DNA from 2 places in the Pseudoalteromonas sp. ATL1 genome. Region 1 is predicted to be linked to the other one. Evidence: riboswitches for the same ligand, from Rfam matches in the RefSeq annotation. Region 1 holds a riboswitch; the other holds the start of a gene.

What was found. Region 1 has a riboswitch for cobalamin ahead of AC5FX4_RS16660 (ABC transporter ATP-binding protein). Riboswitches for the same ligand answer to the same signal wherever they lie in the genome.
Region 2: another riboswitch for cobalamin. It lies ahead of AC5FX4_RS04835 (TonB-dependent receptor domain-containing protein); the one in region 1 lies ahead of AC5FX4_RS16660 (ABC transporter ATP-binding protein).

The regions. Positions count from the first base shown of each region.
Region 1 is NZ_JBZYXL010000001.1:3,794,199-3,797,617, reverse strand. It holds gene AC5FX4_RS16670 (FAD:protein FMN transferase) at 118-1,137, shown strand; gene nqrM ((Na+)-NQR maturation NqrM) at 1,231-1,443, shown strand; cobalamin riboswitch at 1,636-1,761, shown strand; gene AC5FX4_RS16660 (ABC transporter ATP-binding protein) at 1,905-2,720, shown strand; gene AC5FX4_RS16655 (FecCD family ABC transporter permease) at 2,717-3,419, shown strand, end outside.
Region 2 is NZ_JBZYXL010000001.1:1,094,067-1,097,485, forward strand. It holds gene AC5FX4_RS04825 (VanZ family protein) at 1-298, opposite strand, end outside; gene AC5FX4_RS04830 (YajQ family cyclic di-GMP-binding protein) at 439-921, shown strand; cobalamin riboswitch at 1,080-1,232, shown strand; gene AC5FX4_RS04835 (TonB-dependent receptor domain-containing protein) at 1,269-3,146, shown strand; gene msrA (peptide-methionine (S)-S-oxide reductase MsrA) at 3,212-3,419, opposite strand, start outside.

The DNA.
Region 1 (3,419 bases):
CTTGGGGTTTTTTATTATGTATGTAAGCGTTTTAGTACTAAATAGCGTCATTTTATGGGACTAAATGACAATGGTATTGAAAGTGTATTTTAAAAATGACTCTTTAAGGAAGGGAACATGAAACGCATATTTGTGCCATTTTTTATCTTTTTGGCTTTGTGTATCGTAGGATGTGATCGCGTATCTAATGAACAACCGCAGGCATTGGTGCTCCATGGTAAAACAATGGGCACAACTTATAACATTAAAGTTTTTCCCCAAAACCCAGAGATAACCGCGGAGCAGCTGCAAACGCAAATTGATGACACGCTTGTGGGCGTGAATCAGTCGATGTCTCCTTGGGTGAAAGACTCAGAGATAAATCGCTTTAATAGTCTGCCTCATGGCCAGTTTATGGCCATCAGCGACGATTTTAGAGACGTTGTTGCGGAGTCTATCCGTCTTGGTAAGTCGACAAAAACCCTTGATGTGACCATGGGGCCACTAATTGACTTGTGGGGTTTTGGCCCAGATAAGCGCCCCACGAAGCGTCCTTCACAAGCGCAATTGGATGATATGATCAGTCGTATTGGTGTTGATAAACTCATCTTAAACGAGCAAGGGCTGGCTAAAACAGTCGATGGACTTGAAGTGTCTTTTTCATCAACGGCGAAGGGATTTGGTATTGATAAAGTAGCGTCTTTACTCGAGGAGTTGGGTATCACTGATTACATGGTTGAAATTGGTGGAGAACTGCGAGTGTCTGGCTCGAAACCAAACGATGTACCATGGATCATTGCCATTGAACAACCTGATGCACCAATGGGAATGCGACAATCACATAGAGAACTTCAACTGGGTAGTACGGGTATTGCGACATCGGGTGATTATCGTATTTTTTATGAAATGGATGGTGAAACCTTCACCCATTTGATTGATCCCGCAACAGGTATGCCAGTAAAACACGAACTGGTATCCGTTACGGTTTTACACCCTTCAGCGATGACTGCGGATGGCTTAGCAACGGCATTAACAGTGATGGGTACAGAACGAGCGAAAGCGTATGCGCAGGAGCATAATCTTGCGGTTTACTTGATCAGTAAGTCACCAGAAGGGCTAAAAACGTATGCCAGTGATGCCTTCAAACCATATTTGTGAGCGGCGAATAACCGCGCTATAATGCGAGGTGATTAAAACCGTCGTTGGCCCTCAAGTAGTGGGGCCAATTATCACCTTAAAGGGGCCCATACGATGTCGCTATTTCTTCTTACTTTTGGTTTACTTATTTTGATTATTGCTGCGATGGCTGTCGGTGTGATTGTGCAGAAGAAATCAATGGCAAGTAGTTGTGGTGGCTTAGGCGCTGTAGGGGTTGAAAAAGCATGTGATTGTGATGACCCATGCGATCGACGCAAAAAGCGTATGGCAAAAGAACAAGCTTGGAAAGAAAATCAAATCTTATAATGATTTTCTCCAGCATTGAAATGCGAGCTAAGGCTCGCATTTTTGATCGCTACCTGTTTCAAAATCTAACTATGATAACGCAGTCTTAATTGGCCTGTTCACGATGGCGCAGCAAATTACGCGATCGTCTTCTTGTGACGTTACGTTCATGCAGTTTTTACAGAAGTTGTATTCTAGCCATCTAGACAGCATAATAGCCGTCATATCCTTGTTAGGAAATCTTGGGAATGAGTTGCAAATACTCAACTGTCCCCGCAACTGTGAAGGCGCGCGTAAAGCAGCCAAAGTCAGATACCAAGACTAGCAAATTAACTCTAAGCGGGCGTACTTTGAGTCACAGCCAATTCTCTTCCATTGAGTACTCTGTAAGTGTACGTGCGTCTATTGCCTGTGTTAATACTGAACCGCTTAGTTAAGCGGATAGGTATCACTATTATGTCTGTTGTTAGCATAAGGTCCACATGACAAAATCATTGGAAAAAAAACCATCGATGTTGCAAGTTCAACACCTTGGACTGACGATAAACCAAGCCACGATCCTCAGCAACATCAGCTTTGATGTAAAGTGTGGTGAATTTGTTGGTTTGCTCGGCCCGAATGGAGCGGGTAAGTCGTCATTATTAAGGTGTCTTTACAGGTACGTACAGCCAAGTCATGGTTCAATATCACTCAGTGGTGAAGCCTTAGAAGGTTACTCTCGCTTAGCGTATGCCAAGCAAGTCGCCGTTGTGCTGCAAGATGTGCCTGAGCAATTTAACCTTGATACCTATGATGTCGTTGCAATGGGGCTCACACCTCACAAATCACTTTTTTCCTCGTTAGGTCAAAAAGACCGTGATTTAGTTGCTGCCGCAATTGAGAAAGTGGGGTTAAGTGGTAAGTCTAAGCAAGTATTCACTTCATTATCTGGCGGAGAAAAGCAGCGAGTGATGATTGCGCGAGCTATGGTGCAACAGCCAGTGCTACTCATCATGGATGAACCCACGAGCCACCTTGATGTGAAGTATCAAATTCAAATTATGGAGTTAGCTAAATCTTTGGGCATTAGTGTTTTGGCTTCGTTTCACGATTTAAATTTAGCGTCAGCGATGAGCGATAGATTACTTGTGCTCAAAGCTGGGCAATTGGTAGCGCAAGGCGCGCCCGCCGAAGTACTAACGCCTCAATTATTGAGTGATGTGTTTGGTGTTTGTGCTGAGGTCACCAATGTCCCAAGTTCAAAAGACAATACACGTCTAGTGCCGCATATTCGTTATCACTACGGATATATTCAATGAGCCGTTTGACTTTCATTGCCCTTTTGGGCGCAGCGGTAGCGGTTAGCTTCATGGGAGCATTAAGTTTAGGTGCAATCCCCATCGCTTTATCCGATGTGGCACAAGCGCTTTTTGCATACTCGGACAACCAGCTGGGCCATAAGGTTATTATTGAATTGCGGTTACCACGTGCAATCTTAGCGTTTTTCGCTGGTTGTGGCTTGGCGCTGGCTGGGCTTATTTTACAAACAGTAACCCGCAATCCATTAGCCGATCCTTACCTATTTGGCGTTTCTTCTGGTGCTTCATTCGGTGTGGTGTTGTTATTCGCATTGACTGGTGTGCAAGCCGGGCTCTGGCTATCGGGGGCTGCCTTTTTAGGGAGTCTTGCCGCTATGCTCATGCTATTGCTCATCGCGAAAAGCCAAGCAAGTAGGCAGGTGGAGTCAATGCTGCTTGCTGGTGTTGCTCTATCATTCTTATTTAGTGCCTGTACAAGCTTACTTTTGTATTGGAGTGATCCGCAGGCGATCAGTGCGATTGTTTTTTGGACTTTAGGCAGTTTCAGCCGTGCGCAATGGCAATGGCTTTGGTTACCCTGTTTTGTAGTGATTGGAAGCCTACTCGTGGTGTTGCTTTATCGTCGTGTGTTAAATGCGTTACTGCTTGGAGATGAAAGTGCGATTACCTTGGGTATCAACGTTAACAGAGTAAGACTTG
Region 2 (3,419 bases), 2.7 Mb from region 1:
AACTGAGCGCGCCGGCAAAGTCGGCGACAAAGTCACCTAATGACGCTTCTCTGTAGGGGAGGCTGTCTTGCATCACTTCAATGCCAATGCCATAAGCGGCTAACAACACCAACTGCGCTATCATCGGCCATTTAAATGCGTGGTGCATGATAAATGCGAGGCCAAAAAAAATGATAAAATGAACGACTTTATCGGCATGCTCAATGCGTACACCAGAATGTTGAAATTCTTTAGCAAATAAAAAGGTGCAAATAGCCAAAGTGATTAACAGTAATACTTGATAAACCCGTCTTGTCACAAAAAGTCCTACTAAATGATGAGCTACTAAATTGGGGCCAGTATATCACTGAAAACTGGCTGGTGGGTGAATATCACATTTTTACCCACATTCTAATTTTGATTGATATAATTGCGTTATTCATATTTTAGGAGAGTAACATGCCTTCTTTTGACATTGTGTCTGAAATCGAAATGACAGAAGCAAAAAACGCGGTTGATAATGCCAATCGTGAACTAGAAACACGCTACGATTTTCGTGGTGTTGACGCCTCAATTGAACTGACAAATGAGGTGATCACTTTAAAAGCGGAAGCCGACCCACAAGTAATGCAATTATTTGATATTTTAGCTAACAAAGCATCAAAGCGTGGTCTTGATGTGTCGAGTCTTGAATTAAAAGACATTGAGCGTTCAGGTAAAAATGTATCTCGTAAGGTTGCTTTGAAGCAAGGGATCGACAAAGACATGGCCAAGAAATTGGTTAAATTGATCAAAGATTCAAAAATTAAAGTACAAGCCGCTATTCAAGGTGAAGAAGTGCGCGTTACGGGTAAAAAGCGTGATGATTTGCAAGAAGTGATGCAATTAATTCGTACTTCTGAATTGGGTCAGCCGTTCCAATTCAAAAACTTCCGCGATTAATTCTTTTTGCTCGCACTCTCGGTGTTGTAATAGAGCGCACGCATACTGAAGCAAGCTAGATATATAGCTTGCTTTAGAATTCTAGACGTCCATTGACAATCATTTCTAAAGTTCGCACAATAGCGCCTCTTTTCAAGGTGCTTGGCTAGATGATCTTAACGATCACACTTGATCATGACGTTATCAAAAATAGCTAAGATAATCGGGAAGTTGGTGACAATCACAGGCGTGAGCGAAATCCAGCACTGCCCCCGCAACGGTGATGCCCCTATGGGCTAAGTCCGGAGACCGGCCTTGATGTACTTTACTTGTTTTACTTGTGCGGTGGGCGCAAGTTTGGGGAAATCATGCACAACAAATCTATTTTAGCAGTGGCTGTACTCGCCGCTGTGTCATCGTCTGTATCTGCACAAACCGACACGCAAACTATTGAGCGTATCACGGTCACAGCGAACAAATTTGAACAACCTATCAATAATGCCTTAGCTACAGTAAACGTGCTTGAGCGTATACAAATTGAAAAAAGTAATGCCCGCGATTTACCTTCTTTGCTCAATACCATGGCAGGTGTTGATGTCGTTAGAACCGGTGGTTTTGGCCAAACAGCCAGTGTATTTTTGCGTGGTGCTGCAACCAAGCATGTATTGGTGTTAGTGGATGGCGTACGTGTCAGTGATGCGAACTCTGGTAGTGTGTCGTTTACCAACATTCCAGTAAACAGCATTGAACGTATCGAAGTTGTAAAGGGCGCGAGAGCCGCCATTTATGGCTCTGATGCGATGGCTGGGGTGATTAATATCATTACGCGTCAAGCACAGCAGCATGAAGTTGCTGTGACTACCGGCGGCCATAATTATGTGAACTACCAGCAATCGGGTAAGTTATCTTCAGACGATTTATCTTTAAGTTTTAACCTTGGCTATGAAGATACTGATGGCTATGACGTAAAGAGTAAAGATCCTGCCGCACCACTGAGCAAAGATCATGATAGCGATGGTTATACCAATAGAAATTTAGGGTTTAACTTAAATTATGATCATGAAACTTTGGGATCATTATCGGCAATCGCACAGTACAGTGAAGGTGATGGTGAGTATGATAACGCATGGGGCAATGATGCTTATGCGTTTGAAAACTACACGGGCCGATTAGCTTGGAAAAAGCAAGTTGATAAATTAGTTCACCACGCCAGTGCAAGCTTCTCTCAGCAAGAGAACACACAAACTGGCACACCAAAGCATGACGTGTACAGCACGGAACGCGTAGAGTTCGAATATAGAGCATTATACAACGTCAGTAATGCGCTCAAAGTCAGTGGTGGCCTCAATCAGCTAACCGAAGATTTAGGAAATGCGAGTGCTGAGTTTACGCATTCAGAGCGAACCAACAAGGCGGCGTTTATCGGTGGTTTTTATGATGATGGTACGTTGTTAGCAAATGCGGTGATAAGAACTGATGACTATGATTTTCATGGCCGCGACACAACTTATACCACGGGCTTTGGTTATGTTGCCAATAAGTATGTTACGTTTAGAATCAATCACGGTACGGCTTTTAGAGCGCCAACTTTAACCCACGCCTTCGTTAAAAACAGTCCTTGGTATTTGCCAAATCCGAATGTAAAACCGGAAGAGGCGAGTAATAACGAGCTAGGGCTATCAGTGAAAACAGCAAGTGGTCGTTTCGATGTTGCCGTGTTCCAGAATAAGATTGATAAAATGATCATCAGCTTGCCAAACACTTCGGGTAAGTACATAGCGCAAAATGTCGAACAAGCCACCATGAAAGGGGTTGAGCTATCGGCATCAACGTCAGCATTTGGTTTTGAGCATGATGTGAATTTGACCCTACTTGACGCCAAAGACAAGATGACCGGCAAGAAACTGGTTCGTCGCCCAGATACGGCATTTAATTATACCTTGTCTAAATCATGGGATAACTTGGATGTGAGTGTGGGCATGTTATATCGCTCTTCACGACCCAGCATTACACTATATAACAGTACAACATTCAGTAGTTTAGAAACCAAGTTGGGCGGGTATACACTTTTCAACTTAGCTGCGAATTATTTACTGTTTGAAAACATCAAACTGACAGCGCGAATCGAAAATTTAACGGATGAATCTTACTTTACCGCTGCGACTGGCGTGGCCAGTAACGGAGATATTTTGGGCTATGTGCCTATTGGTCGACAGGCATTTGTTGGTGCAAGTTTCAGCTTCTAAATAATGCAGCTTTTAATTGAAAACATAACAGGCAAGGCGAGTTAAAAACTCGCCTTTTTTAATGATTAGCCATTGATATAATCGGCGTAGATGTGTTGAAACTTCGCGATCTTTGGCGCTATCAAAATGCTGCAATAGCCTTGGTTGGGGTTATTTTCATAATAATTTTGGTGATAGTGTTCGGCACTGTAAAAAATCGTGGCAGGGCTTAGCTCCGTTACAATCGGCTCAGCATGATGTTTTTGAGCTTGCTCTGCGGCGCTTTTAGCTTCT